Regions from separate parts of the Marinobacter sp. P4B1 genome, predicted to be linked through region 1. Evidence: predicted binding sites of a transcription regulator. Region 1 holds the regulator's gene; each other region holds the start of a gene.

Region 1 (10,461 bases):
GTTGCGGGCATCCACTTCCCGGCCCTTGGCCTTCAGGGTGATCTTGCTGTCAAACCGGGAGGCGGTGGTGACCAGCTTGTTGGTGGCCCGGGCGTGCAGCCCGAGCTTGTTGATAATGGTGATGGGGCGGCAGATCATGGCGGCTCAGATCTCCCCCCGGGCTTGCAGGTGAGGCAACTCGGTATGGCGCACCTGCACGTTGCGGTACTGCTTGCGGAAGTAAGCGCCCAATTGCTCGCACACATACACCGACCGGTGCTGGCCACCGGTGCAGCCGATGGAAATGGTCATGTAGCTGCGGTTGCTGTCGGCAAAGGACGGTAGCCAGGTGTTCAGGAAACCGGTGAGGTCGTCCACCATTTGCCCGGTCAGCGGTTCCCGCTCCAGGAAATCGATTACCGGCTGGTCGGTGCCGGTGTGCTTGCGCAGGCTGGTGTCCCAGTACGGATTGGGCAGGCAGCGCACGTCGAATACATAATCGGAATCCACCGGCACGCCGTGCTTGAAACCGAACGACTGGAACAGCAGGGCGATTTCCTGTTCCCTGCGGCCGGCCACCCGCTGTTTCACCATGTCGCGCAACTCGTACATGGACAGGCCGGTGGTGTTGATATACAGGTCGGCCAGCTTCGACAGCGGTTCCAGCAGCTGTTTCTCGTTGCTGATGGCTTCGCGCAGGGAGGTCTTGTCGTCGCTCAGGGGGTGCTTGCGCCGGGTGGCGTGGAACCGCTGCAGCAGGGATTGCTCGTCGGCATCCAGGAAGATGATTTCGATCTCGATCCCGGTATCACCCAGCCGCTGGTAGATGTCCTCGAAATTGGCCAGTTCACCGGACAGGTTGCGGGCATCGATACTGACCGCCATTTTCTTCAGGCGGCCGGGGGCCTCGTGGGCCACGGCTTCCCGGGTCAGGGGAAACAGCAGGCCGATGGGCAGGTTGTCTATGCAATAGAACCCCAGGTCTTCCAGTACGTGCAGTGCCGTACTCTTGCCCGACCCGGACCGGCCACTGACGATGATCAGCTTCATGGTTAGGCTTCTCCCGTACTTTGACAGCCCTCGGTTACTGGCTGTCGGTGGTCATGCCCTTATACAGGGAGTCGGCATCCTGGCATTTGCGCAGGCGCTCGCAGAATGCGCTGTCGTTGAAACGTTCGGCAAGCTGGCTCAACAGCTCCAGGTGCTCGCTGGTGGCTTCTTTGGGCACAACCAGGGCGAACACCAGGTCTACCGGCTGGTTGTCGATGGCATCGAAGTCCACCGGCTCGGCCAGGGTCATCAACACTCCGATTACCCGATCCAGGCCTTCCAGGCGGCAGTGGGGTATGGCGATACCCTGCCCGATACCTGTGCTGCCAAGACGCTCCCGGGACACCAAGTTGTTGAAGATGTCGTTATCGTTGAGAGTCTCGTCCTGATAGTGAATCCGCTCGGCAATAAACTCCAACACCCGTTTCTTGCTGGACGCCGGTACCTGGCACAGCGTCAGTGCCGGGGCCAGGATGTTGTCGATGGTCAGGGATGTATCGCTCATGGATTAACTGTGAACCCGTAAAAAAAAGGCTGCGGCCGGTAGCCCTGCCGCAGCTCGTTCGATTGAATTACCCGGTAGCCTGCGCCTGAAGGCGCTTAGCCGTTACCGTGCATCCGGTCTACGTTCTTTTCCTTGTGCTTGAGGATCTGGCGGTCAAGCTTGTCCACCAGGGCATCGATTGCCGCGTACATATCCTCGTTTTCAGCCTTTGCGTGAACCTCGCCACCCACAACGTGGAGGGTAGCTTCGGCCATCTGGCGAACTTTCTCAACTTCCAGCGTCACCTGACAGTTACTGATGTGGTCAAAGTGGCGCTCAAGCTTCTCGAACTTGGTGTTGACGTAATCCTTCAGTGCAGGGGTCAGTTCTACGTGATGGCCTGAAATGTTGAGTTGCATTGGCGTCTCCTGTTGTCATCATGCCGGCGTTCCGCCGGACTGAGTACCAGGGCTTCGTGCCCCGGTGAATATTGGTAAACGATTGTCGGTAAAGGCTTAAACCAGTCGCTTGCGTTCGTTCGAAGGAGGTATGTGCATGGCCTCCCGATACTTGGCCACGGTGCGCCGGGCCACGTTGATACCCTGTTCCCCTAGCATGGCCGCAATTTTGCTGTCGCTCAACGGCTTTTTCGGGGTTTCCTCTGCAATCAGTTTCCTGATCATGGCACGAATTGCCGTAGAGGAACACTCCCCGCCTTCGGCGGTGCCCACGTGGCTGGAGAAGAAATACTTCAGCTCGAAGATGCCCCGGGGTGTGTGCATGTATTTCTGGGTGGTTACCCGGGAGATGGTGGACTCGTGCATCTCCACGGCCTGGGCGATGTCCGACAGGATCAGGGGCTTCATGGCCTCCTCGCCCTGGTCCAGGAAGCCCTGCTGGTGCTCGACAATGCGGGTGGCCACTTTCAGCAGGGTTTCGTTACGGCTCTGCAGGCTCTTGATGAACCACTTGGCTTCCTGCAGCTGGTCGCGCAGGTAGGTGTTGTCGGCGCTGCTGTCGGCCCGGCGAATCAGCGAGGCGTAGCTGGCGTTCACCCGGATGCGCGGGGCAATTTCCGGGTTCAGTTCCACCCGCCACCGGCCTTCATGCTTGCGTACGATCACATCGGGGATTACGTAGTCGGTATCACCGTGATCAATCACATCCCCCGGTTTCGGGTTCAGGCTGGTAATCAGGGCCAGGACTTCCCGCAACTGGTCTTCCTTCAACCGGCTGCGGCGCAGCAGCTGTGCGTAGTCACGGTTGCCCAGCAGGTGCAGGAACTGGGTGACAACCTGGCGCGCCTGGCGCAGCCAGGGGGTGTCCGGTGGCAGCTGGTTCAGCTGGATCAGCAGGCATTCCTGAAGGTCCCGGGCAAACACACCCGGGGGGTCGAAATGCTGCAGCCGGTGCAGCACGGCTTCCACCTCATCCAGGTCCAGTGGGTCTTCATCGCTGTCTTCACGCAGGCCGGCGTGGATTTCGTCCAGCGGCGAGGTGAGATAGCCCCGGTCGTCCACGGCGTCCATCAGGGCGTGCGCGATGGCCTGGTCCCGTTCGCTCAGGGGGGTGAGGTTCAGCTGCCATTCCAGGTGATCCCGCAGGGTTTCCGTAGGGGAGTTGCGGGTTTCGAAGTCCGAGTCGTTCTCGTCGTCGTCTTTTGGAGTGCTGGCCGGGGCGGTTTGGTAGATGTCTTCCCAGGCGGTATCGACCGGCAGGTCGTCAGGAATGGTGTCGGTAATGTCGTTTTCCGAGTTCCAGTCCGGCCCGTTTTCGGATTCGTCCCAGTCGTTGCTGCTTTCCGGGGCGTTGTCATCCTGGGCGCTGGCGGTTTCGTTATCCTGGTCGTCAGAACTTTGCGGTTCGGTGGTGTCATCCGGGCCGTGGTCGTCGTCCTCGGCGGTTTCCAGCATGGGGTTGGAGTCCAGCGCCTGCTGGATTTCCTGCTGGAGATCGAGGGTAGAAAGCTGCAACAAGCGAATGGCCTGCTGCAACTGGGGCGTCATGGTCAGGCTCTGGCCCAGTTTTAGCTGTAACGAGGCTTTCATAACCATGGCTTTAGATCCATAACAGACTGGTATCCCGGTAAAAAATCGAATTTCCTTGCAAGATCTTTGCCGAGTTTACTTGTTACCGTTCTGCAACACAATCAGACCTCGGTGAAAGGGCGGGGCGTTCCGCTTAAAGGCGGAATTCGTCCCCGAGATACACCTCTTTTACCTGCTGGTTGGCGAGGATGGCCTCGGAGTTGCCGGAGGCAATGATGTGGCCGCCGGACACAATGTAGGCGTTCTCACAGATATCCAGGGTTTCCCGCACATTATGGTCGGTAATCAGTACGCCAATGCCCTTATCCCGCAGGTGCCGGATAATGTGTTTGATGTCGCTGACGGAAATGGGGTCTACCCCGGCGAAGGGCTCGTCCAGCAGGATGAAGGCAGGCTCCATGGCCAGGGCCCGGGCAATTTCCACCCGGCGACGTTCGCCACCGGACAGGGCCATGCCGAGGCTGTCCCGGATATGGGTGATGTGAAATTCTTCCAGCAGCTCTTCCAGCTTGGCTTCCCGGCCGGCCCTGTTCAGGCCCTTGCGGGTTTCCAGGATGGCCATGATGTTGTCCCGCACGGTGAGTTTGCGGAATACCGAGGCTTCCTGGGGCAGGTAACCGATACCCTTGCGGGCGCGGCCGTGCATGGGCAGCGGAGTGATGTCCTGGCTGTCGATGGTGATGCGGCCCCGATCTGCCGGCACCAGGCCTACGATCATGTAAAAGCAGGTGGTTTTGCCGGCGCCATTGGGGCCCAGCAGGCCGACGATTTCTCCGGAGCGGATCTCCAGGGAAACATCCAGGACCACTTTTTTCTGCTTGTAGCTTTTGGCCAGATTACTGGCCCTGAGTACTGCCATCAGAACCTTCCCCGTTGCTGGACTGGCCGGTGTTACGCGGCTGGATGACCATTTCGACCCGGCCGGAACCGCCGGTTTCTGTACTGCCGCCCTCGGCGGTAACCACCCGGCTGACCGTATTGTAATGAATAACATCACCCTTGAAGGTGTTGCCCGCCTGTTCGATGACGGCCTGGCGCTCGAAGGTCAGCTGGTTGTCTTTTGCGGCCCAGGTAATGTTCAGGGCGCTGGCATTGGTCATGCCTTCGCCTTCCCGGGAGGGCTGGCGGTAATGGGCGGGAGATCCGCTGGCTTCAATGCGGCTCAGGCCCTGGTCGTCCCGGTACAGCACCACCCGCTGGGCTTCCAGCCGGGTGCGGCCCTGCACCAGTTCCACCTCGCCGGTGTAGGTGGCCACGCCGGCGCTGTCATCCAGCCGGGCGGAGTCGGCACTCACCTGGATGGGGGTGTTCGAGTCCATATCAAAGGCCATCGCCGGGGCGGCCAGCATCAGCGCGGCAGCCAGCAGCGCCGGCGGATAAAAACGGAGCTTACCTGACGGTTTCATATTGCCCTTCCACCCGGGAGTTGAGTTCCAGTATGCGTTGATCAATCCAGGCCTTCATTCCGGTGGCCTGGGTGGTACCGAACGGCTCGGTAATGGTTACCGGCAGGTCGGTGAATACGGTGCCTTCGTTGTTGTCCAGGGTCAGCGCTTCGGTGGCCAGCGTGGCCCGGGAGTCGCCGCTGGTGCGCAGTACGGTCACGTTACCTTCCAGGTGCATCAGCCCCTGAGATTGCAGCAGGCTACCTGCATCGGCTTCAATTATCCACGGTTCGGCCTCACCCTCGCCGAACAGGCGGGCGCGCGGGTCTGTCATCCTGGCGCTGCTGTCGTGATCGAACTGCTCGATGCGGGGGCTGGTCATGTGGATTTCCAGGGTGCCCTGTTCATTCCAGGCCCGGTAGTCGGCGCCCACCACGAAGCCGTCCGGCTCGGCGGGGCCCCGAAGCTGTGCCGCTTCGGGATCGGGTACCGGTGGCTCGCCGCTTTGCCACATCAGGTAAACCGTGGCGGCAACCGTAGCCGCCAGGGCCAGGGTGCGCAGCCAGGGTGTGCCGGCCTGTGAGGAAAAGAACCGCCGGATCATGCCCGGTCGTCCTGTGATTCGGCCAGGTAGGGGGCCAGGGTGTTTTCCAGCTGGCCCTGGGCCCAGAGAATCAGTTCGCAGGCTTCGCGCACGGCGCCCTGACCGCCCGCTGCCTGTGTGCAGTAGTCGGCATGCCGGCGTACCAGCCAGTGGCCGTTGGGCACGCTGATGCCAAGGCCCGCGTACTGCAGGGCAGGGAGGTCCGGCAGGTCATCGCCCATGTAGCCGATTTGCCCGGCGGTAATGTCCATGTCAGCCACCAGTTCCTGCAAGGCCACCCGCTTGTCTTCCCGGCCCTGCATCAGGTGGCTGATGCCCAGGTCGTTCATGCGCTTTTCGGTGAGCGGCGAGCGCCTTCCGGTAATCACCGCCACGGTAATGCCGGCATGCATCAGCTGTTTCAGGCCCAGGCCATCCAGGATGTTGAAGGTTTTCAGCTCGTCGCCGCCGGCGCTGAAGTACAGGCGGCCATCACTCATAATGCCGTCTACGTCAAAGGCCACCAGGCGGATGGCGGCGGCTTTGGCTTTCAGTGCGTCGTTCCACTGGTTTTGCAGGGGGTGAACCATGCCGGTCATTCAGATAACCCCCGCGCGCAGCAGGTCGTGCATGTTGATGGCGCCGGTCAGCTGGCCGTTTTCATCGGTGACCGGCAGGGCGTTGATCTTCAGTTCTTCCATCATGTTCAGGGCTTCGGCGGCCAGGTGGTCGGCGCGGATGGTTTTGCCGTGGCGGGTCATGACATCCCGGATGACAGTGGTGTGCACATCCACGGATTTGTCCAGGGTACGGCGCAGGTCGCCGTCGGTGAAGATGCCGGTCAGTTCGCCCTTTGTATTCACTACCGTGGTCATGCCCAGGCCCTTGCGGGTGATTTCCAGCAGCGCGGTGCTGAGGCTGACATCCTCGAAGACTTTCGGAATCGCGTCGCCAGAATGCATGATGTCGGAGACCCGCAGCAGCAAGCGCCGGCCCAGGCTGCCGCCGGGGTGGGAGAACGCGAAGTCTTCCGCGCTGAAGCCGCGGGCTTCCAGCAGGGCAACGGCCAGGGCATCGCCCATCACCAGGGTGGCAGTGGTGCTGGATGTGGGCGCCAGCCCCAGGGGGCAGGCTTCAATAGCCACGCTGACATCCAGGTTGGCAATGGCTTCCTTGGCCAGGACCGAGTTGGGGTTGCCGGTCATGCTGATCAGCGGAGCGCCCATGCGCTTGATCAGGGGCAGGATGGTAACCACTTCGCTGGTGCTGCCACTGTTGGAGATGGCAATGACCACATCCTGCGGGGTAATCATGCCCATGTCGCCGTGGCTGGCTTCGCCGGGGTGGACAAAGAATGAAGGAGTGCCGGTGCTGGCCAGGGTGGCGGCAATCTTGTTGCCGATGTGGCCGGATTTGCCCATGCCGGTCACCACCACGCGGCCCTTGCAGGCCATGATGACCTCGCAAGCCCGGGTGAAGTCGCCGTTAATGCGGCCTTCAAGGGCTTCGATAGCTTCCCGTTCGATGCGGATGGCCCGCAAGGCAGAGGTGCGGTAGTCCTGGCCACCTGAAGAATTGGAGTCTGTCATCTCGGCTGGTTTTCCCTCTGTCCGCTTGCTCGGTCTGGCTGCCCCGGCTACCATCCGGGCCGTGAGCGATTGGCTGGCAAGTATATCATTTATGAACCTCTTGTCTTAATGTAGGCGCTCCCCGAGAAGGATGGATTATGGAGTCATCTGCTTACATAACACTTAAGGATGTGGTGTTTTCCCGAGGTGGTCGCCGCATTTTCGACGGCGTAACGCTGGACATACCCAAGGGCAAGATCACCGCCATTATGGGCCCCAGCGGCACCGGCAAGACCACGCTTTTGCGCCTGATCGGCGGCCAGCTAAGGCCGGATTCCGGGAAGGTTACCGTGGACGGCCACAATGTGCCGGCCCTCAAGCGCAAAGACCTATACCGGCTGCGGGAAAAAATGGGCATGCTGTTCCAGAGTGGCGCCCTGTTCACTGACCTGAGCGTTTATGAAAACGTTGCTTTCCCCCTTCGGGTTCACACAAAGTTGCCGGAAGACATGATTCGCGACATCGTGCTGATGAAGCTCGAAGCCGTGGGCCTGCGTGGTGCCCGCAAACTCATGCCTTCCGAACTGTCCGGCGGCATGACCCGCCGGGTCGCACTGGCCCGAAGTATTGCCCTGGACCCGGAACTGATCATGTACGACGAGCCCTTCGCCGGGCAGGACCCCATTGCCATGGGCGTGCTGGTGAAGCTGATCCGGGATCTGAACAGTTCCATGGGGCTGACCAGCGTGCTGGTCTCCCACGATGTGCCGGAATCCCTCAGCATTTGCCACTACGCCTGTATCCTGGCGGACGGCAAGGTGATCGGAGAAGGTACTCCGGAGGAGTTGCGCGAGCATCCGTCTGACCGAGTCCAGCAATTTCTGAATGGCCAGCCCGATGGCCCGGTGCCGTTCCATTATCCGGCCAGCGATGCCGCTGCGGACTTCGGCGTAACCGGAGGCGCACTATGATCGACCGTATTGCCGACCTGGGCCGTGGCGGGCTGGATGTCATTTCTTCCTTTGGCCGGTCCGGGCGCTTCCTGGTGGGCGTTCTGGCAGGCATTCCCCGGCCGGCGACCGGGTTCCCGCTGTTGCTGCGCCAGCTGTATTTTGTCGGCGTACTTTCGCTGGCCATTGTGGTGGTGTCCGGGCTGTTTATCGGCATGGTGCTGGGCCTGCAGGGCTACACCATTCTCAGCGATTACGGCTCCGAAGCTGCGATTGGCCAGATGATCGCCCTTACGCTGGTGCGAGAGCTGGGGCCGGTGGTAACGGCTCTGCTGTTTGCCGGTCGGGCCGGTTCCGCACTGACTGCAGAGATCGGCCTGATGAAAGCCACCGAGCAGCTCTCCAGTATGGAGATGATGGGTGTGGACCCCTTGCGCCGGGTGATTGCGCCCAGGCTCTGGGCCGGATTCATCGCCATGCCGGTACTGGCTATCATCTTCTCTGTAGTGGGTATCTGGGGCGGCATGCTGGTTGGCGTGGACTGGCTGGGCGTGTTTGAAGGCGCGTTCTGGGGCAATATGCAGTCGTCAGTGGATTTTGTGGATGACGTGCTGAATGGCGTTATCAAGAGCGTGGTGTTCGGGTTTGTCTGCGCCTGGATTGCGGTGTATCAGGGCTATGATTGTGTGCCCACCTCCGCCGGCATCAGTTCTGCCACCACCAAAACCGTTGTTTATTCATCGCTGGCGGTGCTCGGGCTGGACTTCGTCCTGACGGCCGTCATGTTCGGCGATTTCTGATCAAATTTTCAGGGAGCCTGCAATGGCACAAAGAACCACAGAAGTAATCGTAGGCCTGTTCATGATCGCCGGGTTGGCCGCCCTGCTGTTCCTGGCATTGCAGGTGAGCGGACTGTCGCCGAAATCGGCCGGTGATCGTTACACCCTCTATGCCAACTTCAATGACACCGGAGGCCTGGCGCCCCGGGGCAAGGTGTCGATGGCGGGTGTAACCATCGGTGCCATCGAATCCATCGAGTTGGATACCGAAACCTTCCAGGCTCGGGTAGTGCTGGCTATCGATGCCGGCATCGACAATATCCCGGCGGACAGTGCAGCAGTAATACGTACATCCGGCCTGCTGGGAGATCAGTACATTGATATATCTGTTGGTGGCGACCTTGAGTCCCTGAACCCGGGCGACACCTTTTATTCCACTCAGTCCGCCATGAACCTGGAGCGGCTGATCAGTAACTTTGCCTCCGGACGCTGATGCCGGGCAGAGCACAGAAACGAATACGGGAGAACACAATGCTTGCCCTGAAACAACGATTCATCTGGATGTTTGCCATGGTTGCCCTGGTGGCGGGCCAGGCCTGGGCCGGTCCGGAAGATGACCTGAAACAGTATGTAGACGAAAACACCCAGAAGCTGGTGCAGAAGCTCAATGAAGAAAAGGGCCTTTACGAGCAGGACCCGGAAGCCTTCTACGCCAGCATGGATGAAACCCTGGACCAGTTTGTGGATTTTCGCCGCATTGCGGCCCGGGTGATGGGGCGCTACGCTCGCCAGACTTCCCCCGAACAGCGGGACGAGTTTGTGGCCAAGTTCAAGCGCAGCCTGTTCGATAGCTACGCCCAGGCGCTGGTGAGTGCCGAGAACTTCGAAATCAACGTGCTGGACGCGGAAATCCTGGCTCAGAACGACGACCGTGCGTCTGTGCAGATGGAAGTAATCAGCGCGTCCGGCAACCGCTATCCGGTCACCTACTCCATGTACCGCAATGGCGAAGGCCGCTGGATGATGGAGAACGTCATTGTGGAAGGCGTGAACATTGGCCTGGCGTTCCGGGATCGATTTGCCCAGGAAATGGAACAGAATCGTGGCCAGGTTCAGGCCGTGATCGATGGGTGGGGCGATGCCGTTGAAGCCCTGAAACTTGATGAAGAGCTGGACCGTTCATGACTGCTCCGGCTGTCGAGCTCTCAGGTAATACACTCGCCGTAACCGGTGAGGTGAATGCCGATACCGTGATCGCCCTGCGCAAGCAGGGTGAACAATTGATCGGGGCGGCCAGCGGCCCGTTAACCGTTGACCTTTCCGGCCTGGCCACCGCCCACAGTGTGGTGTTGTCCATGCTGTTGTGCTGGCACCGGCTGGCCCTGGAAAAACAGCAACCCCTCACATTTCAGGGTGCCAGCGACCGCCTGTTGTCGTTGGCCGCCCTCAGCAATCTGGAAGACCAGATTCCCGGATTTGCCACACACAGCTGACCGGCGCCCGGGAATTGGTTACAATTCCGCCCCTGATTTCAAACCAGTCGAGGAATCCCTATGGACGCCGCCCAGGTTACCGAACTTGTGAAAGAAGCCCTGCCCGGTTGCGAGGTTCAGGTACAGGTCGATGGCAGCCACT
Region 2 (10,461 bases), on a different contig from region 1:
CCGTATGGGCCGGCAGATAGTGGTCCGTATGCCAAAACAGCCCGTTGTTATACTCGGCCCGGTCTTCATTTGTATGGTAGATATCAATATCCGTTACGTGCTTTGCCAGGTCATCCATGAGTTCGAACCACCGCCGGTCTCCGGTGAGCGCGAACTGGCGGGCGAAGCCATAGATGGCATCGTACTGGTTGTTGTAGTGGGAGATCAGTGGCGCTTCGCCAGGCGGCTGGTACAGGGTTTCATGGTCCGCGAAAATGTCACCGAAGTTGCGCCAGCCGTACTCATCAATCACTTCCCGCTTCTGGAAGAAGTTGGAAGGGCCATCCAGCCCTTCCTGGATCAGGGTATCGAGCGCATCTTTGTCTGCATTGGCTTTGAACCAGAGGAATGCGTCTGTTGATTCGTAAACCTCAGGAGCCAGGCGTGGGCAGAGTGGGGCGTAAGCCCATGTCAGGTTGCTGGTATTTGCATAGGCCATCAAGTGGTGAAGAGTTTTTCGTTCGCCACCCTGGAGTTCGTAGCTTTGGTTATGTGGCCGCGTAGGGAAAAGTCCGACGATAATTTTCCCTTTTTGGTACCCAATGTTGCTGGGGAAGTTTTGCCAGAAGGTCGGCATGGCCAGCTGGAATGGCTGTCCGTCACCCGTCAGTGATAACAGCGGGTTTGCCCGATCTCCTGTGTGTTCCAGGGCGTTCTCCGAGGTCAGTCGGTATCCGCGGTACAGGGTTGTCAGGCCTCCATTTTTGTCAATGTGGTTGAGGCTATTCCAATTTTCTCCGCCAGATGACTCCTGATACAGCTCAAAATCTCGCAGCGTAAATGCCGCCTCCGGAACATTCAGGGAATCTGGCTGAATCTTCACTTCTTGTGGACAGCCGGTTTCGGTAATCAGCTCCAGACTGCCGAAATACACGGAACCCTCGTCACCAAGGTCCCATAGGCCGCCGGGGTGCCTGGCCCGCTTGGGGTTATGGATCTGCATTTCAATGTTCGCGAGTCCGGTCTGGAGATAGATGCGCAGTCGGCAACTGAAATCTGCAAGGCGTGCTTCGTCTGCTGTCATCCAGTGGCCGCTAAGCGAGGCTTCAGCATAGACGGGGTTCTGGTGCTGTATTTCCCAGTCGCCATTCGAAACCGGGTGGCACGGTAGCCCGTCTTTAGAGGTGAGCTTTGCCTCGGTTCTTATTGGTGAAGTTGCCCCGAAAAACTCCCAGGCCGGCTGGCCCTTATGAAGCAGCAAATCACCAGCCTCAGTTTCAATGGCCCATCCGCGCGGTGTCTGCGTAATGCCCGTGGCGGATGCTTCGGGTGAGGGCTGTTCGGAGACTGTGAGGGTCTCGGTCTGGTGGGGGGGCAGGCTGTAAAGAAACTCGGCAAGCACCCAGCGAACACTGCCGTCCGGCCAATGGCATAGCGATTTGAAAGCTGCAGGCACGCTGTTGCCGTTGGCATCATTCACCCGGAACGTTGTTCCTGCCGGGTGCTGGCCTTTGGCAAAAGGAATCCCTACAGAGAGCGGCTCGCTTACTCTGTGAATTCCGGATTCTTCCTTGAGGACAATATCAACCGATGTTGCCATTTCACACCTAATTCCTTTTATACAACACGCTAAAGCTCGCGCTTAATCCATCGCATTCCGGCCCTGGTTATCTGGCTCATCTCGATGTTCGAGTTCCAGGACAACAGGTCTCTCATATAGTGCTGACCTTCAAGATGCGTGAGGTAATTATAGGCCATGTTGCACTTGAAGTATGGAGTTTCCGTAGCCTGCATTGATAACCCGTAGCCATTAAGGAATACCGATGGCAAGTGGCCAAGGCGTCGCCTGCGGGTCCGGTTGGTGTCAGTAATCGCATAGAGGCTGCTATACATGCGGGTCACATCTTCATAGTTGCCAGACACCCGTGTATCACCAAAATCTACTACGTGAAGTTGGCGGTTCTGATCAATAAGAACGTTATAGACAATGAAGTCCCCGTGAACCCTGCAAACGAAAGCACCGTTTTCAGCCAGAAAGGTCCGGGTATTCAGTTTCTCCAGAACTGGTAGAAACCTTGTCTCGATTTTGTTCAGTAACCGCTCTGGCAGAAGTTTCTCCTGCCGGATGTCCCGAATCTTGCGTTCGGTTGCGTGCAAGAGCCAGGCGGCTTTCGAGTTATCTGCGTTGTGGCTGGCTGAGGTTCTGTGGTAAAGCGCCAGCCATTGTCCAAGTTCTCCGACTCTGGAAAAAATCGTCTGCGGATCATTGAGGCGATGGCCTCTCAGCCGGCCTAGCAAGTAAGTTGCATTCCAGAGCGTGTGGAACAGTTCATCGCCGTGAACGCGTTCGGTGGTGAGGGTGTTGGTGACCGCATCAAAATCTACCAGGCGTATGGGGCTTACGTTTTCTGTAGCAACACCTAATTGCATGCACCTTTGCAGCTCTCCGGCTTCGTCGGCCAGGCCCCGCTCACTGGTATGCTTGCGGTAAACCTCATTATTGATGAACCCGGTGCTTCTCGGGTTGATCTTGGCAGTGCCAGCATTACTTTGGTTCATTGCGAGCTTGCCTTGTTCTCTGGTGGTAACGGGCTCAGGCTAATGGTGTTCTGGGCTGCTCCCACGTTTTCGATAGCCCGGTTGCATTGCCTGGGCTCACACTCCGCCATGACTGAAACCAGCGCAAACCGTCTAGCTCCACTTAATGTAGCTGGAATCTGCCATAACTTCGCATCGCGGTAGCTTTGGGCTGCGTAATCCCCAACCTGATACCACTGCAAAACCGCCACCCGCTGTCTGCCACCTCGCCTCTGGTAGATTTTTAACTCGCCTTGGCTTTCCTGAAGCAGCCACTTCTCCGAATCAATGGGCGGCCTGAGGTAGGGCACCAGCTTATGATCGGTAGCGGCAGAGCGCTCACTTTGTGCCACTGATAGCCAGGCACCATCCGGCGTTGCCCATACTTTGTGGTCGAGGTTATCCGGGAGCCGCAGCTGAAGGGGCAATTCGGAGGGCTGGCCGGGACTCATAGCCGCATTCTGTGGCGCCCAGGGGCTGGTTTCGTCACCGGAGAGTTGAACCACGTTGAGGGCGATTGGCCCCGCTATCAGAGCCACTAGAACCGCGAATACACCTTTGCGTGAGAGTCGCTTGGCATCGGGTGCATTGATTTCTGTCCGGCGCTTTACCGGCGCGAAGTAGAGCGCAGGCAAAATAAAGACACCGTAGACTACCCAGCCCATCAGTTCATGGTCGGTCAGCAGTTCACTTTGCATTTCGGATTGATAGCCGATAACGACCAGAATGAAGATTCTTACCCAGTTGGCAATCAACCCGAGAATCATGGCTGTGGCCAGGAAGCACAGCCATCCACGCCAGCGGTAGTCATTGAGGATAGACATCATGGCGGCGAGCAAAATGGAAATAGCGAAGTAGCGAATGCCGGAGCAGCCATCGGCGATAACCAGGCGGCCGTAGGGCAGGGTGATGCTGTTGCCTTCAATCAATGCGGTCATCCCGAACAATCGAACCCAGTTGCTCACCACGGCGCTGGCAATGGCGACCAGGGCAGGGATGAAATCCGCCCAGATCGGCAGAGAAAGGGCGAGCAGGATAACGTAGGGAAGTAAGCGCAGCGCTCTGTGAAGACCCAGCAACGCCCAACTGGTGGCAAGCAGGCCGGCGGGCAGCATCAGATAGGTGAGGGTGTCTATTCTGACCAGCTCGAGTAATGCCCAGATTAGCGTGGTGACTAAGAGAATCAGGATGCCGATTACCTGAAACCTGGATGCTGAAGAGTCTGGCGTATTGGTCGGCAACGGAGGGTGGATCAAGAGAAGCGCTACGTAGATAACCGCGGTGGCCAATCCATGGGCCAGTACCTGCTCAAACTCCAGCCATTCTGATGCCAGCCTTATCCAGGTTGGATAGAACAAAGCTACGCTGACTGCGGTGACGATCAGGTACGGCAGGGCATAGGGCAGGTTGTCTAATGTCTTCCTTAACATCTTCTGTCCACCGGCATTGCTACAGCTTCAGAATACCGTTGTTTGTGACGACATAAAACAAATGTGCGCACAAAAAAGCCAGCCGAAGCTGGCTTTTCTGAAAGCCCAGGACGATCAGGCTTTTTGGCGACGACGGGCGGCACCAAGGCCGGCCAGTCCGAGGCCGAGCAGGGCAAGGGTGCCAGGCTCCGGTACCGGAATAGCTGACTCAATGAACACAACAAGGTCGTTGAAATCATAGTCTGAGCCTTGGCCAAGGGTATCTTCCCATGCCAGCAACCATCCACCTTGGGTCCAGGTGGTGTCACCTCCAAATCCTGGAAGGTTGATGGTGTCGCCCTGACCCTGATAGGCCACCATATGCTGCTGGTCCGTCAGTGTGCTGGTAGCGTTCAGGGAATTCTGGGAATAGATCATCTGGCCGGCTACATCGATGAAAAAGCCGAAGGTGGTGCTGCTGAATGTCACACCGGTAAAGGTGTTGAAATCTGAGTAGACATCACCGTTGGCATCCAGACCGAAGGTCTCACCGGCGCCAACACCATCTACCGAGCCATCGAAGATGGTGTAGGTCTTGGTCAGGTCGTTCGGATCGTAGATACCAAAGGTTGTGGATCCGGACAGCCCTGCGATAGAGGCGATGTACCGGGTTGGTGAGAGTCCTGAGTCGGAGTTCTTCCACAGGTCAGAGGGTGAGGCCTGGTCTGTGTTCACGTCGAGTGATGTGGTGTAACCCGGCGCGATAACATCCTCTGCAATGATCGTCTGCAGAGACCGCTCTCCGTTGGCTTCGGACACGTTTACTGGCACGGCCTGAGCGCTAAACGCCACGCCGGCCAATGCGATACTGGTAACTAGCATTTTTATATTCATGGGTCTTCTCCGGTTGTGAAGCTCTAAGTCCCTGTAGTTTGCTTTGCAACCAGGCTGTCTCTTCGGATACTGACCAGAGATCCTTGGCTTTCCGTCCCATCCTCGCGGGTGGTTTGGCCCCTGACCGGGATAAAACCCGATCTTCTCCTTGTATTAAGCGATAATCGTGCCAACCAGTTAACTGCCTGAATTTTCGTTGAATTTCTTCGGCAGCCAAGAGACGTATGTAAAAGTTTTCGACAGCACAAAAAACAGGGCCGGTGCTTATAGCGATCCGGCCCTTCTGGTTCGTGTGGCATCGACGTTTTGTCAGGATTTCTTACAAGGCTTTCCTGGCGCTTTCCAGGTGGCTGGTGATGTCTTCGTTACCCGGCGCCAGTGCCAGCGCTTTTTCCAGGGCGGTGACAGCTTGCTGGTGGTCGCCGGCCAGGTGCAGCACCCAGCCATAGGTGTCCAGCACGGCAGAGTTTTGGGGGGCCTGTTCACTGGCTCTGCGGGCGAGTTCCAGCGCCCGTTCGGTATCGTTTTCCCTCAGCAGCCAGGCCAGGTTGTTCAGGGCAGCAATGTTGTTGGGCTGCTGCTCCAGAACATAGTCATAGTGGGTGGCGGCCAGTTCGTCCTGGTTGTTGTTCATCAGCCAGTCGGCACGGGCCAGGTTGGCGGCAATACTTTGTGGTTCATGGTCCAGCCATTGGCTGGTGATTTCGCCTCGGGCTTCCGGGCCCTGGCTGGCTGCCAGGCGGAGCAGGGTGGGCAGAAGGGCGGTTTCCTTGCGTTCCTGCCATTGTTCCTTCAGGTACGTCCAGGCTGCTTCGGGTCCGTTTTGGGATTCCAGTATGGATGTCCTCGCCAGTACGGTTGCGGTAGTAACGCCGAGATTGTCTTCCACCGCCTGTAGTTCTTCCAGCGCTTGCTGATGCTTGCCCTCAGCCTGCGAAACGCCGACGGCCAGCAGGGCCAGGCCCTGGTTATCCGGTGCCAGGGCAACGGCTTCTGCCGCTTTGGCCCGGGCGGTCGGGTAGTCTTCGGCCTGAACTGCTGAGCGGGTTTCTGCAACCAGTAGCTGGCCAAGCAGGCGGTTTACGGCAATGGTCTCGGAGGTTTGCTCTTCTCCCAGCAGGGTGCGCACTTGCACCAGTTCTTCGATTGCCCGCTCGCGGTTACCGGTTCGGGCCAGGATGGCGGCCAGTGCCAGTCTGGGTTGTGCCATTTCCGGGTGCTTCTGTGCCAGCTTCTCTATTCGCGCCGTAGCGGCGTCGGTATCCCCAAGGCGGCTGTCCGCCAGGCTGGCCAGCAGCACCGCCTGGGGCATATCGCCATAGCCATTAACCAGTGAGTCCCTCAGTTCCTTAGCCTCGGTTTCTTCACCGCGGGCCAGCAACACATTCATGTAAGTGCCGGTGGTGTGCCAGTCTTCCGGCTGGGCGGCGAAAGCCATTCGCAGTTGGCCCAGTGCCTGCTCCGGCTGGTTGTTGCGCAGGTAGTGCTGGGCCAGGGCCAACCGCAAACGAGTGCGTTCGGGTTCGTTGCTGATGGCTTTGCTCAGGCTGGCCACGCCGTCACTTTCCTTGCCGGGCAGGCTCAGGGCCAGAATGCCGTGCATGGCAATGATTTCGTTGTCGTCCGGCCGGGCCTGCATGGCCCGTTCCAGAGTTTTCAGTGCTTCTTCCCGGTCGCCCTGGTCGATTTGTGCCATGGCAGCGGCGCGCAGGAAGGGGGTGGGTGTGGTTTCAGGGTCAAGGTTCTCTGTCAGCAAGCGGGCGCCTTCATCCAGCTCGCCGGTGCCGGTTTCCAGTGCCCCGAGCATCAGGGCCGCCTGCTGGTTTTCCGGGTCCAGCTTCAGCATGTCCCGGAGAATGGTTTTGGCCTGGTCGACGTTGCCTTCACGTAGCGCCGCTACCGCAGCTTCGCCTTGCTCCCGGGCACCGGAATTCTGGTTGTCGGCCAGGATTTTGTTGTAAACCTGGGCTTCGGTAATCTTGCCCTGCTCGGTCAGCACCCGGGACAGTGCCGTCAGTACTTGCCGGCGCACCGGCAGGAAAACATCAGATGTCGGCATGCTGCCTGCGGCGTCTGTCAGTGTGGCTGCGGCGTTTTCCAGGTCGTTCTCCCGGTATTGGGCCATGCCTTTCCAGTATTGCACTTCTGGCTCGGGCTGGTTCCTCGCCATCCAGTCATCGGCGCTGCGGATGGTTTGTGAGGTCTGGTTCAGGTCCATCTGGGTTTTCAGGGTGCCGGTCACTGCATCCAGATTCGACGGGTTGTTGTCCATCAGGCTGCGATACAGGGACAGCGCTTCAGCCTTGTCTCCGGACAGGCGCAGGGTTTCAGCGCGAACCAGCGACGCCCGTAATTGTTCCTGGGGGGTGGAAGCATTGTGAAGGGCCAGGGTCTCAGTGGCTGAAAGATGTTTGCCCTGGTTTACGTAGGCTTCGGCCAGTGGAATGGCCACCTGTGAGGCATGGTCTTTCAGCCAGGGTTCCAGCAGTTCGGAGGCCTGCCGGGACGCGCCTATCTGCAGATACAGTTCAGCCAGGTGGACGATGTGGCCAACGTTATCCGGCTCTGCCTGAACTGCGTTTCTTACTTCCAGCAAGGCGGACCGGTATTGGCCCTGGTCTGCGTAGGTTTCAGCCCTTGTAATATGGGACGTTGCTTCGTTGGATGTGCTCTGGTTATTGCAGCCAGTCAGAACCGGTAACGGCAGCAGCAGGGCGCCGGCAAGTAGCAGTGTTGTGAGCCGAGGTTTTGTTCGGTTATTTGTTGTTGTGTGCACGGTATCTGCTCCTTGATAACGATAGGCAAAATAGCGGGTAAATGGGTCAGGAGGCGGGCGACCCCGCCGAGGTTTCTATCCTGTATTTGTCGGTGAGGTTGTACAGGGTGGGGCGCGTGACCCCCAGTAACCGGGACGCCTGGGACATGTTGAACGAGGTGCAATGCAGGGCCTGGAGAATGGCTTGTTTCTCGGCTTGTTCCCGTACCTGCCTCAGGTTCAGCTGGTTGACCGATTCACCCTCGCCAGTGCTTAACTGCAGGTCGCCGGCGCTTACCCGTTTGCCATCGGCCATGATGATGGCGCGCTTCACCTTGTTGATCATTTCCCGCACATTGCCCGGCCAGGCATAGCTGGTGATGGCCTGCACGGCGTCTTCGGAAAAGCTCAGGTTTTGCCGGTCCAGTTGCTTGCCCAGGCTTTTCAGTAACGACTGGGCGATTACCAGGGCGTCTCCGTCCCGCTCGCGCAGGGCGGGTACATCCAGCGTTATCTCGCTGATGCGGTAATAGAGATCTTCCCGGAATTCTCCTTGAGTAATCAGTTCCTGAACGTTCCTGTGTGTGGCGCACACTACACGTACATCCACCGGGACCGGTTTTACCGAGCCTACCCGGTCAACAACGCGTTCTTGCAGGAAGCGCAATAGCTTGGCCTGCAGAGCCATGGGCATATCGCCTATTTCGTCCAGGAACAGGGTGCCGCCGTTGGCGCTTTCAATTTTTCCTTTCTTGGCCTGGGTGGCGCCGGTAAAGGAGCCTTTTTCAAAGCCGAACAGCTCGCTTTCCAGCAGGTTTTCAGGGATAGCAGCGCAATTGATGGCGGCAAAGGGCTGGTCTGTCCGGTGGCTCAGGTCATGCAGGGCCCTGGCCAGCAGTTCCTTGCCGGTACCGGTCTCGCCGGTAATCAGGGTGGTTACGTCGGTGGGGGCGACTTTCTCGATGGTTCGGCAGATCTCCATCATTTCAGGACTGGCGGCGACAATCCCTTTTATGCTGGCGCCGTTGGTCTGGCCGATGAGTTCGCGGTTTTCCTGTTCCAGCTCTGCCAGCCGGAAGGCCCGGTTAACCACAAAGGTCAGTATGTCGGCGTCCAGGGGCTTCTGGTAAAAGTCCGAGGCGCCCATGCCGATCGCCTTTACGGCGTTTTCCTTGTCTTCCCGGCCTGTCACCACAATCACCTTGGTCATCGGGGCCAGCCGGAGGATCTCTTCCAGAAGGGCAAAGCCCTCGGAAGCACCACCAGCGTCGGGCGGCAGGCCAAGGTCCAGTGTGATTACCTGCGGTTCCATGCGGCGCAGCGCAGTCAGTGCGGAATCGCGGTCAGCCGCAACCGAAACCTCGATTTGGTCACTGAAGCACCAGCGCATCTGGCTTTGCAGTCCGGGGTCGTCCTCTACTATCAGCAGTCGCTTCACAACAACAATCAATCCTTTGTTTGTCTCTTGTTACGATTCTTAACTTAATATTGACGGTTTGCAATGTTTGAATTTGTAAAAGTCTGCAAAACGTCAATTAGTTGACGCCTTGTTTGGGTGTGGGGTTCGTAGTGGCCGGCAAATACTTGGCGTTCTGCTGGGTAGAAGCCGCAACAGGCAGGCGCACAGAGAAGCAGGAGCCCACGCCCGGCTCACTGGTTACATCAATACTGCCCCCGAGTTCCCGGATGTATTCCCGGGCCTGGTAGGCGCCAATTCCCATGCCGGTCAGCCCCTTGGTGCTGGCAAAGGGTTTGAAGAGCTGGGTGCTGATAAACTCTTCGGTCATGCCACAGCCGGTGTCCTGGATAAACATCACAACGTTGCCCCTGGCAGGCTTGAGGTTGATGGTGATCTCGCCATCGGGCGGGGTGGCATCCTGCGCGTTCTGGATCAGGTGGCCCAGCACGTTGCGAAGCTGCTCCTTGTCGGCCCGAACCATGATGGGGGCCGGACTGCCCATCAGGCGGGGTGCGGGGCTGCGTCGGCTGTTGTGTTCGATTAATTCCTCAAGCAGCCCCGTCAGGTCCAGGCTGGTATCGGTGGCCTGGTCCGGAGTGGTATGTGGCTTCCGGATGTGATCTACCAGGTTCGACATTTTGCGAACCGCGTGGTCTGTGGTGGCAATCATGTCATCAATGAAGGCTGGATTGTCCCGGTGTTTCGGTGCGTTCTTCACCAGCAGGGAGAGCTGGGCGATCAGGGTTTTCAGGTCATGCACCATAAACGCGGAGGCCCTGTTTAAAGCCTCGAACTGCATAGCGCGGGACAACCGGTTCTGGGCATCAGTCTGGGCCAGCAGGTTACAGGTTTGCCGGGCCACCACTTTGATCAGGTCAAAGTTTTCCCAGTTCAGTTCCACGTGGGCATAGGGCTTGCCAACCAGGGCGATCCCGTACAGTTCGTTACCAAGGTACAGCGGTATCACCAGCCAGGCGTCCGGGGTGTTCCGGATTATGTCCGGCAGCTCCATCAGGTCATACCGGATAGGGTCTTCCTGATACTCCTGAAGGTCGATTATCCATTCCTGCTCCTGGAAAAAGCGCACCAGGTCGGAATCGTCGTCAATAACGGTGTATCGGGGAGTGGCCAGGTTGGCGCTGGCCTTCATTGCATAACCGGCTTGGTCATCTTTCAGCCAGATAGCCCCGGAGTTGCTTTCCACCAGCCCGGCTAGAATTCGAATCACCCGCTCCGGCAAGGGTGGGTCGTCACTGAGGTTGGCCAGTTCCCGGGTCATTTTCAGCCACTCTTCACGATAATCGTATTTGTAGTCGAAGAAGTTCTGGCTGATAAACACCATCAGGCGGGCGCGCACCCGGCGGGACATCAGCAGGGTGACCAGGAAA
Region 3 (10,461 bases), on a different contig from region 1:
TGAACAGGCCACATTGGCCGGTATCGAACTTTCGGGCGCAGCCTTTGAACTGCCGAGCCCGAAGCAGGCCCGGCAGCAGTGGCAGGTCGGGGATGCCGTGCGTTTTGGTGACGGGCGCAGCGAGAAGAAAGGTGAGGTCATCCGGGTTAACCGCAAAACCTGCACCGTTCTGGTCAGCCAGCAATCCCGCCTGTTTCGCTATCGCGTGCCTCTGCAGCTGTTGAGCCCGGCGGCTTGATTGCCAATCACTGCGGACATGGACATCAACGCCCGGGCTACCTCTGGCAAGCGTTTACCCTGATCCATCGCCAGTTTCCTCAGTAACCGGTGGGCTTCGTCGTTGCTGATGTTGCGGTGTTCCATCAACAGCAACACAGCTTTTTCCTGGATACGGCGGTCTTCCAGCGCATCCTTTGCACTTTGGAGCTCTTCGGACATCTGGCGCAGTCGGCGGGTTTGCGCCTGAACCAGGTCAAAGATCGACCGGCCTGCCTGTTGCCCAACGCCATCGCCGGCCCAGGCATCCACCGTGCGTGCGTCCACGCCATTATCACAGACCACCAACACCGGAGTTGCCGGGGAGCTTCGTTGTTCCAGTGAGGCCAGCAAGGTTTCCTGGTGAGCCAGTGTTCGACGGGCTTCGGTGTAGCGTTCCACGCAGCGATGATGAAAGGCGCTTTCGATCGAGTCTTCAATTTTCTTGAGATCGTCCATACGCTCAGTCATCAGATGGAACCAGTGGTCCGCCAATCCTTCATCCAGCGTTTTAAAGCGCCCGACAGACACTGCCTTCTGCCGCATCCGTTCAATCTCCAGCTCCCGAGGGTGGGCGCGAAGGGCTTGCCAGAGCCCCAGACTCTCTTCGTGGGCGAAGTTTACAAACACGTCAAAACACCGTTCCTGCGCCTCAACCAGGTGCATCATGCGCCGTGACAGTGCACTGTCGAACTGGCCGCTGGAGAACCCGGCCGAGCCCGCGGCCCGTTCCTGGCCACTGTATTCCTTGCCATTCATGACATGCACCAGAGCCACCAGCAGGCCGGCGATAGAGGGTTCAGCCACCGTTTCAGCGGCCTCGAATACCACTGTGATCAACTTATGGATGGTGGCGCAGTACCAGTCCGTGGCCTCTTCCACGCTGGCAGACTGCTCTGACACCCGGCGCCGCATTTCTGGAAGTTGATCGAGACAGTGCAGGGCACCGGCAATGTGTCCAAGCAACGGACTGCTGACCGGGTGGTCGGTCAGGTCATGCTGGATGTCCGCCAGCGCCTCCCGGAAGATTGAGGCCAGCTGTTCGTTCTGTTTCAGCACCAAGTCCCGCTCCCTGGCGAAGCGCTGACACCCGGAACCCAGAAACAGGTTGGTAGCACCCCGCTCCCGTTGCAGCCCGTGCACCAGGTTGCCCACGCTTTGCACCAGCCGGCCCATCTGCAGAAAGTACTCCAGGTTGCGGACCTCGCACTGTCGGGAGGCGATCAGGAAATCCGCGGCAGTCGCCGCGGCGGTCACGTGGGGATGGCGTTGGGTATTCATGGTGCAGCTCCTTGTATCAGCACACAGCTAATTTCTGTCTGACAGGGATGCAGCAATTAACAGGCCAGAACCACCAGCCTCATCATCGTGCAACTTGCCCCATCCCGGGGCACCTTTTCGCCTGTTACGGAGTCGGCCAAACGGCCAGAACCGCTAACCCTCTGAATTTAATGGCTTTGAAAAGTTGGCATGGAGATCGCTTTGACCTAACCAAGGACGACTGTCCCGGCCAAGGAATCAGGCCGGACCATCAGATCATTGTTGTTGGCATTGGCGCCGGACCATCTGTTCTCCTCGGAGGACATGATGCTCCGGCTTTTTTTGTTTGGAGAGGCAGCCCATGAGTAAACAAACCCTGATTGTGATCGGCAACGGCATGGTTGGTCATCACTTCCTGGAGCAATTCACCCAGTCGCCGGCTGCCGGGAGTTTTAACATTCTGGTGTTCGGGGAAGAGAAGCAACTGGCCTACGACCGGGTACATCTGTCGGAGTACTTCAGCGGCTCCAGCCATGCGGATCTCGCGATGGCCACGGCAGACTGGTATGCGGAGCAGGACATTGATCTGCACCTGCATGAGCCGGTTACCGCCATCGACCGGGACGCCCGGGTGATAACCACCGCCAAGGGCGTCTATCCCTATGACGAACTGGTACTGGCCACCGGCTCCTATCCGTTTGTACCGCCGATTGAAGGCAACGACCGGGACGGATGCTTTGTGTACCGCACCCTGGACGACCTGGACGCCATTCAGGCCAGCGCCCAATCGGCAAAAACCGGCGTGGTGGTGGGCGGCGGCCTGCTGGGGCTGGAAGCGGCGAATGCCCTGAAAAGCCTCGGCCTGCGGGCCCATGTGGTGGAATTCGCCCCGCGCCTGATGCCGGTGCAGCTGGACGATCAGGGCGGCGCCCTGTTGCGTCAGAAGATCGAGGACCTCGGCGTACAGGTGCACACCGAGAAAGCCACCACCGCCATCGTGCCGGGAAGCGGTGCGCGGCTACGGATGAATTTCTCGGATGAGAGCCATCTGGAGACCGACCTGATTGTGTTCTCCGCCGGCATCCGCCCCCAGGATACCCTGGCCCGGGCCTGCGGTCTGGAGGTGGGCGAGCGCGGTGGCATTGTGGTCAACAATCAATGCACCACTTCCGACCCGAATATTCATGCCATCGGCGAATGCGCACTCTGGAATAACCGCATTTTTGGCCTGGTGGCGCCGGGTTACACCATGGCCCGCACGCTATCAGCCGAGCTGAACAACGACGCCAGCGCCGCCTTTACCGGCGCCGACATGAGCACCAAGCTCAAGTTGCTGGGGGTGGATGTGGGCTCCATTGGCGATGCCCACGCCCAGACCCCGGGTGCACGCAATATCCGTTTTCACGATGAGCAGGCCGGCCACTACCGGCGCATGGTGGTGAGCCAGGACGGCAAGACTCTGCTGGGCGCCATTCTGGTGGGCGACAACGGCCCCTACGACACCCTGCTGCAATACGCCCTCAACGGCATCGAGCTACCGGCGAACCCGGAAGCGCTGATTCTGCCGGAAAGCGAAGGCGGCGCCCCGGCCCTGGGGGCCGATGCCCTGCCGGATACCGCGTCCATCTGTTCCTGCCACAACGTCACCAAGGGCGATATCTGTGGCGCCATTGACGCCGGCTGCACTGATCTGGGCGGAGTGAAGGCCGAAACCAGGGCCAGCACCGGCTGTGGTGGCTGTGCCGCTTTGCTCAAAAAGGTGGTGGACAGCGAGCTGGAAAAGCGTGGCGTAGAGGTGTGCACCGACCTTTGCGAACACTTCCCCTACACCCGCCAGGAGTTGTTCCACCTGGTGAAAGTGAACGGCATCCGCACCTTCCGGGGCCTGCTCAAACAATACGGCAAAGGCCAGGGCTGTGACATCTGCAAGCCGACCGTGGGTTCGATTCTGGCCACCTGCTGGAACGAACACATCCTGGCCACCGACCACGTGCCGCTGCAGGACACCAACGATACCTTCATGGCCAACATGCAGAAGAACGGCACTTACTCCATCGTGCCACGCATTCCGGGCGGCGAGATTACCCCTGAAAAGCTGATTGTGCTGGGCGAAGTGGCCAGGGAGTACGATTTGTACACCAAGATCACCGGCGGGCAGAGGGTGGATCTGTTCGGCGCCACCCTGAGCGAACTACCGGAGATCTGGGAAAAGCTGATTGCCGCCGGCTTCGAAACCGGCCACGCCTACGGTAAATCCCTGCGCACGGTGAAGTCCTGCGTCGGCAGCACCTGGTGCCGCTACGGCGTGCAGGACAGTGTTGGCATGGCGATCACCCTGGAGAATCGCTACAAGGGCCTGCGGGCGCCTCACAAGGTGAAGATGGCGGTGTCTGGCTGTACCCGGGAGTGTGCCGAGGCCCAGAGCAAGGACTTCGGGGTGATTGCCACGGAGAAGGGCTGGAATCTGTATGTGTGTGGTAATGGCGGCATGCGGCCACGGCATGCGGATCTGTTTGCCACGGATCTGTCGGATGAGGAACTGATTCGCACGATTGATCGGGTGGTGATGTTCTATGTGCGCACGGCGGACCGGCTGCAGCGGACGTCGGTGTGGATGGAAAACCTGGAGGGGGGTCTGGCGTATCTGAAGCAGGTGGTGCTGGAGGACAGTCTGGGTATTGGTGAGGAGCTGGAGCAGCATATGGCGGATCTGGTGGATACCTATCAGTGCGAGTGGAAAACCGCCGTTGAGGATCCTCAGAAGCGCAAGCGGTTCCGGGAGTTTGTGAATGCGCCGTTGCAGAAGGATCCGGTGCAGCGTTGGACTTCGGAGCGGGGGCAGCGTCGGCCTGTTTTGGAGGTGGCTTCTTCGTAGCCTTCTGGCTTGGGGGCTGAGCACGGGGGCCGGGGTAATTTTCTTCTGGAAAAAATAACTCGCTTTGCTCAGACATCTTTTTTCCTGCCAGAAAATTACCCCGACCCCCGCGCTCACAGACATAAGTGGGATAGGCAAGTTAAAGACATTGGGATTCAGGAGAACGTTTTATGAAAGCTCGGACTTGTTGGGAAGCGGTCTGCACGGTGGACGATCTGGTGGCTGACTCCGGCATTGCCGTCTGGACGGAGGACGGGCCGGTGGCGGTGTTTTATCTGCCGCATCGGTTGCCGGCGTTGTTTGCCATCAGCCATACCGATCCGTTCAGTGGTTCGAACGTTTTGGCCCGGGGGATTACCGGGGATTTGAACGGGGAGCCGGTGGTGGCTTCGCCGTTGTACAAGCAGCATTTCAGTTTGCGGACCGGGCGGTGCCTGGAGGATGCGGGTGTGCAGGTGAAGACGTATCCGGTGCTGTTGGATGGCAACCGGATACGGCTGGAGGTGCCGGTTGAGCAGGCGGCTGCGGTGGCCGCCTGAGTTCGGTAGGCGTCAGCGGATGAATTCGACGACTTCGTCCAGCGGCGCCCGGCGGCTGGTGATCTGGTTGAACGGGCTGTCGGGGTTGGCGTAGCCGATGGCCATGCCGGTGAAGACTTTGCGGCCTTCGGGCAGGCCCAGGAATTCGCTGATGGTTTTCGGGTACACCGACCAGGATTCCTGGGCGCAGCTGTCCAAGCCTTCTTCGCGGAGTAGCAACATGATGGTTTGCAGGATCATGCCAAGATCCGACCACTGGGGCGGGCCCATGTTGTCGTCGACGGTGCAGAACAGGCCCACGGGGGCACCGAAGAATTCGAAGTTGCGTTTGAACCATTCAAAGCGAACGCCGGGATTTTACGGCCAGTTCAACGTCCATCTTTTCATTCTCCCATGGCAGGTCGCTGAACGAGCGCAACCCAAGGTTAATCAAGTCAATCCAGTAGCCGCCAACTTACGGTAGTATCACCCCAGACATCAACAACAAGGGATGCACCGTGAAGCCCCTCAACCCCACCGACCAATTGTTCCTCTGGCTGGAAAAGCGCCAACAACCCATGCACGTGGGCGGGCTTCAGCTGTTTTCCTTTCCCGAAAACGCCCCGGACGATTACGTTGCCCGGCTGGCGGAGCAGTTGCGGCAGCAGCATCAGGTAACCGCGCCGTTCAACCGCCGGCTGAGCTACCGGCTGGGCCAGCCGGTGTGGGTGGAAGACGATCAGCTGGACCTGGAGCACCACTTCCGCTTTGAAGCCCTGCCAACGCCGGGACGTATCCGGGAGCTGCTGTCGTTTGTGTCGGCCGAGCACTCGCACCTGATGGACCGGGAGCGACCGATGTGGGAAGTGCACCTGATTGAAGGGCTGAAAGACCGGCAGTTTGCCCTGTACACCAAGGTGCATCACTCGCTGATTGACGGGGTTTCTGCGATGCGCCTGGCCACCCGGATGCTGAGCGAGAACCCGCACGAAACCGGCATGCCGCCGATCTGGGATATGACACCAAGGGCGCGTTCCGGTGCCGACGAGGGCAGCCTGTCACTCTGGCGCAGCGTTGCCCACCTGCTGGGCAGCTCCGGCAAGCAGCTGGGTACCATTCCCACGGTAGCGAAGGAGCTGTTGAAAACCATCAACCAGGCCCGCAAAGACCCGACCTACCACTCCATCTTCCACGCCCCGCGCAGCGTTCTGAACCAGAAAATTACCGGTTCCCGCCGCTTCGCCGCCCAGTCTTACTGCCTGAAACGCATCAAGGCGGTGTGTGAAGCCTACGGCACCACCGTGAACGACGTGGTCACCGCCATGTGTGCCTCAGCCCTGCGCACCTACTTGATGAACCAGGATGCCCTGCCGGCGAAACCGCTGATCGCTTTCGTGCCGGTTTCCCTGCGCCGGGACGACAGTTCCGAGGGCAACCAGGTCGGCGTAATCCTGGCCAACCTGCACACCGATGAAAACAATGCCGGCCAGCGCCTGATGAAAATCCATCAGAGCATGCAGGAAGCCAAGGACCGCTACCGGCACATGTCGTCTGAAGAAATCGTCAACTACACCGCCCTGACCCTGGCCCCGGCGGCCTTCCACCTGCTCACCGGCATGGCGCCTAACTGGCAGACCTTCAACGTGGTGATCTCCAACGTACCCGGCCCTTCAGAGCCCCGCTACTGGAACGGCGCCAGGCTCGAAGGCATGTACCCGGTCTCCATCGCCATGGACCGCCTGGCCCTGAACATGACCCTGACCAGCTACAACGGCCAGGTAGAATTCGGCCTCATCGGCTGCCGCCGGACATTGCCCAGCATGCAGCGAATGCTCGACCACCTGGAAGAAGGCCTGGCCGAGCTGGAAACCGCCGCCGGCCTGTAATCAGCCGAAACGGACTTCGTGGTTACGCTCGGAAACCTGGGTATTCAGGGTCCAGAAGTCGTACAGCACGCCGATAAAGAACAAGCCGCCGGTCAGCAGGTAGATCAGCCCGGTAATCCACTTGCCCATGTACATACGATGGATGCCGAACACCCCCAGGAAGGTGAGCAGAATCCAGCTGATGTTGTAGCTGACCTCGCCTTCCTGAAAACGCCGGTCGGCCTGCCGGTCCATACTCGGGATCAGAAACAGGTCGATGATCCAGCCGATAAAGAACAGCCCTAGCGTGAAGAACCAGATGGTGCCGGTGATCGGTTTACCATAATAAAACCGGTGCGAGCCCAGGAATCCGAAGATCCAGAGTAGGTAGCCTATGACTTTGCTGTGGGTGTCTGGTTGTCCGTTCATCCTGGTTCCTTTTTTTGAGTTTGGGTTCGGCTTGGGCCCTAGCCTGTTGGTTTTGGGGGCGGGACTGGGGAGGTTGGATTATTTTTCCCTTGGAAAAAACAACTCGCTTCGCTCAGACATATTTTTTCTGGCGGGAAAAATAATCCAACCTCCCCGTCCGTCACAATATCGGGGCATAGGCGGGGAAGACAACTGCAAAAGATGGAAAAGAAAACTGAATCAAAAACCTGAAAACGACCAGAAACAAACCGGTACGCCATCAAAAAGGTCAACAGGGCGTGGGGTGGTCAGAGAATTTTTTCTGCGAAAAAGATGTCTGAGCGAAGCGAGTTGTTTTTCGCAGAAAAAATTCTCTGGCCACCCTGCGACCAAGCTCCCAACCCAGAGGCGCAACAAATCAGGGCCCCACGTCCGGAGCCGGATCCACCCCACCTTCCCGAAATTCAGATGCAGACTTGCCGGTCCACTTGCGAAACGCCCGGCTGAAGTTCGACAGGTCGGCATAGCCCAGTTCATAGGCGATCTCGCTGACGGACTGGGTGGTGTAGCGTAACAGCTGGATGGCCCGGTCTTTCAGGACGGCTTCTACGATTTCCCGGTAACTGGTGTCCCGGTCCGCCAGGCGGCGCTTTAGGGTTCGGGATGAGACGTGGAATCGCTCAGCCATGGTTTCCAGGGACGGTAGCGGCCCCGGGGTCATTCTAAGCATGTTGCGGATGGCCAGTACGATGTCGCCTTGTTCTTTCAGGGCCTTTTGCAGCTCGAACTCGCATTGGTCCCGGGCCATTTGGGAGGCTTCGGCGTCGGCCAGGCGCATTCGTACATCCAGCATCTGGCGCGGGAAGATCAGCATTTCTTCCGGCTGGCCGTAGTCGAACCGCACCGGCAGCTGGCTGGCAAAAGCGGTGTAATAAGCGGGTTCCGGGGCGGTGAGGCGTACCGAGACGCCGGGTAGCTTGCCATCGGACAGGGCAAAGCCTCTGGCCTCGGCGTCGCTGCGGTCCAGTAGCTGCTCGGTCAGCAGAATCAGGGTGGCGCTGACGGTTTCGGCCAGGAAGTTGTACAGCCCGGGCACATCAAACTCGGTGCACAGCTGCACCAGTACCTGATCGCCAGCGAGGGACTGTTTCATGCTCAGGAACGGCGCCCGCAGTTGCAGGTAGCGGCGCACGGAGTCCAGGGCACCTTCAAAGGTGGGGCTGGTGAGGGCGGCGAAGCCGAGGGTGCCGTGGATGGTTACCCGCAGCTCCCGCGCCAGCTGGAAGCTCAGGCCATCCTTTCCGGCCAGTTCCAGTGCCCGCTGGGCCATGAGGATGGCGTCGGTGACAAACACGCGGCTGTCGTTGGCTTTGAGGTCTTCAGCGGTGAAGGCCAGCCCCTGATACAGGGAGCGGTCGTTATGGCCCAGCTTGCGTACGGTTTCTGCCAGTACCCGCAGGTAAACGCCCGGCACCAGAAACAGCCCTAGCATCTGCTTCTCGGTGTCCGCTCCCGTTGCTGCCATAGTCTGTTCCTGAATTGATAAATGTCTGGTTAGTGACTGTACCAGAACCCCATCAAAGCAACAGTGGGGCTGCGGGCCGCATGTTTGCCGTCATACCGGTCAATGCGGGGCTCCGGTGGCCCATTGTGAACGATGGCCGGCCCGTTTGCGCATTCAGCTTGTTGGTTGACTGGCCCACACTGGAGCCATGACATCAGCCAAAGCGTTCAAACGCACAGGAGTAACAACATGCTGACCACCGCACACGCCAACGGCCAGGCCAAGGCCTCACATACCCCGGACAATGTCGCCATCAAGCCCCAGCGTATGGGCTTCGAGTTCGATGAGAAGGTGCCCCGCTACTGGCTGGACAATAACTATCTGATCAGCCACACCATGAACGCACTGTCTGTGCTGTTTCCGGAAGGCGAGCAGTTTTTTGTGGATTCTGTGCGGGCGTTCCGCGATCAGATCAACGATCCGAAGCTGAAGGCGGAGGTTCGGGGCTTTATTGGCCAGGAGGCCATGCATTCCCTGGAGCATATTGCCATGAACCAGCATGTTCGCGATCAGGGCATGCCGGTGGAGGAGATGGAGAAGGATCTGAAGGTGATTCTGGACCTGGCCCGCAATCTGCCCAAGCGCCACCAGCTGGCGGTGACCTGTGCCCTGGAGCATATCACGGCGATGATGGCGGATATGCTGCTGGAGCGGGACGATGTGCGTGAGGATATGCACGAAACCATGCGCCCACTGTGGGTATGGCATGCCATTGAGGAAACCGAGCACAAGGCGGTGGCCTATGATGTGTTCCAGCAGGTGGGCGGCACCTATGCCGAGCGGGCTTTCTACCAGTTGTTCGCGACGGCTGCACTGGGCGTAGTGGCGACCTGGTTTACCGGGCGGATGGTGATGAAGGATCGCAAGCACTTTTCGGTGAAGGGTGCGGCGAAGGGGATGTGGCGCATGTGGGGTAAGGATGGCGCTTTCTCTAGCCTGATTCCGGCCTGGGCGGAGTATTTCAAGCCGGATTTCCATCCCTGGGATAAAGACAATAGCGAGCTGATCGGGCGGTTTAAGGCGCAGATTCAGCAGCATATTGCGCCGCAGTATAAGAGTGGGAATCGGCGGACCTTGCAGTAAGGTTTCTGGCTGGAGTTACGCTGGCGAGCGGGTTGGAGGGGCTTTCCTTTCGGAAAAAACAACTCGCTTCGCTCAGACATCTTTTTTCCTGCAGGAAAGCCCCTCCAACCCACTCTCCTGCTTGACCTGACTGACGACGAACTGTCTCCGACTGAACTTGAACTGTTGTGTGTTCTCCGGGCCAGTTATCCTACTTGGGCCTGCTTTGTCAGGCCCGACATCACCACTTCTCCCTTCTTCCACAGCCTCCATTCGCCGGGCTGGTAGACATCCCATTTTTCATCGGTGGTCAGGGGTTCTGTGACGATCACGCTGACGATGTCGTTGGGGGTGGTTTCAGATTCGAAGTCGACGGTGACGTCGGCGTCTTTTAGCCGGGCCGGGCCAAACGGGGCTCGGCGGGTGATGCTGGCCATTTTGGTGGTGCAGTAGGTGAACAGCCAGTCGCCGTTGCTGAGCAGCAGGTTGAAGACGCCTTCGCTGGCGTAGGCCTGGGACAGGCTCACGAGTCTGGTGACGACGTCTTCGAGCGGGGTGTCGCGGCTGCAGTCGCTGCGCAGGTGGTTGAGGATGTCGCAGAACAGGGCTTCGCTGTCGGTGTCGCCGACCGGCTCGTAGAAGCCGGGTTCGGGG

What was found. Region 1 encodes sigma-54, which starts transcription at its own class of promoters, with help from an activator protein. Its sites were predicted from a motif close to ANTGGCATNNANNTTGCTNT; they were not measured.
Region 2: a site for sigma-54 is predicted at 5,014-5,033, ahead of AQ621_RS06710 (PEP-CTERM sorting domain-containing protein). Genes of this name have one in related genera too.
Region 3: a site for sigma-54 is predicted at 1,720-1,739, ahead of nirB (nitrite reductase large subunit NirB). Genes of this name have one in related genera too.

The regions. Positions count from the first base shown of each region.
Region 1 covers NZ_LLXM01000013.1:57,735-68,195, reverse strand. The annotation lists gene AQ621_RS09795 (HPr family phosphocarrier protein) at 1-138, opposite strand, end outside; gene rapZ (RNase adapter RapZ) at 145-1,029, opposite strand; gene ptsN (PTS IIA-like nitrogen regulatory protein PtsN) at 1,064-1,534, opposite strand; gene hpf (ribosome hibernation promoting factor) at 1,630-1,932, opposite strand; gene AQ621_RS09775 (RNA polymerase factor sigma-54) at 2,029-3,561, opposite strand; gene lptB (LPS export ABC transporter ATP-binding protein) at 3,695-4,420, opposite strand; gene lptA (lipopolysaccharide transport periplasmic protein LptA) at 4,398-4,967, opposite strand; gene lptC (LPS export ABC transporter periplasmic protein LptC) at 4,951-5,550, opposite strand; gene AQ621_RS09755 (KdsC family phosphatase) at 5,547-6,128, opposite strand; gene AQ621_RS09750 (KpsF/GutQ family sugar-phosphate isomerase) at 6,129-7,118, opposite strand; gene AQ621_RS09745 (ATP-binding cassette domain-containing protein) at 7,256-8,068, shown strand; gene mlaE (lipid asymmetry maintenance ABC transporter permease subunit MlaE) at 8,065-8,847, shown strand; gene mlaD (outer membrane lipid asymmetry maintenance protein MlaD) at 8,870-9,319, shown strand; gene AQ621_RS09730 (MlaC/ttg2D family ABC transporter substrate-binding protein) at 9,358-10,011, shown strand; gene AQ621_RS09725 (STAS domain-containing protein) at 10,008-10,319, shown strand; gene AQ621_RS09720 (BolA family protein) at 10,380-10,461, shown strand, end outside.
Region 2 covers NZ_LLXM01000010.1:123,251-133,711, forward strand. The annotation lists gene AQ621_RS06695 (RIFT barrel domain-containing protein) at 1-1,579, opposite strand, end outside; gene AQ621_RS06700 (phosphotransferase) at 1,609-2,538, opposite strand; gene AQ621_RS06705 (exosortase/archaeosortase family protein) at 2,535-3,986, opposite strand; gene AQ621_RS06710 (PEP-CTERM sorting domain-containing protein) at 4,101-4,859, opposite strand; cyclic di-GMP riboswitch class I at 4,901-4,987, opposite strand; gene AQ621_RS06715 (tetratricopeptide repeat protein) at 5,179-7,635, opposite strand; gene prsR (PEP-CTERM-box response regulator transcription factor) at 7,682-9,052, opposite strand; gene prsK (XrtA/PEP-CTERM system histidine kinase PrsK) at 9,150-10,461, opposite strand, start outside.
Region 3 covers NZ_LLXM01000015.1:1,016,855-1,027,315, reverse strand. The annotation lists gene AQ621_RS16240 (hypothetical protein) at 1-238, shown strand, start outside; gene AQ621_RS16235 (nitrate regulatory protein) at 199-1,536, opposite strand; gene nirB (nitrite reductase large subunit NirB) at 1,877-4,390, shown strand; gene nirD (nitrite reductase small subunit NirD) at 4,561-4,929, shown strand; partial or broken gene AQ621_RS16220 (nitroreductase) at 4,942-5,253, opposite strand; gene AQ621_RS16215 (WS/DGAT/MGAT family O-acyltransferase) at 5,427-6,794, shown strand; gene AQ621_RS16210 (NINE protein) at 6,795-7,202, opposite strand; gene AQ621_RS16205 (AraC family transcriptional regulator) at 7,600-8,706, opposite strand; gene AQ621_RS16200 (metal-dependent hydrolase) at 8,935-9,828, shown strand; gene AQ621_RS16195 (class II glutamine amidotransferase) at 10,014-10,461, opposite strand, start outside.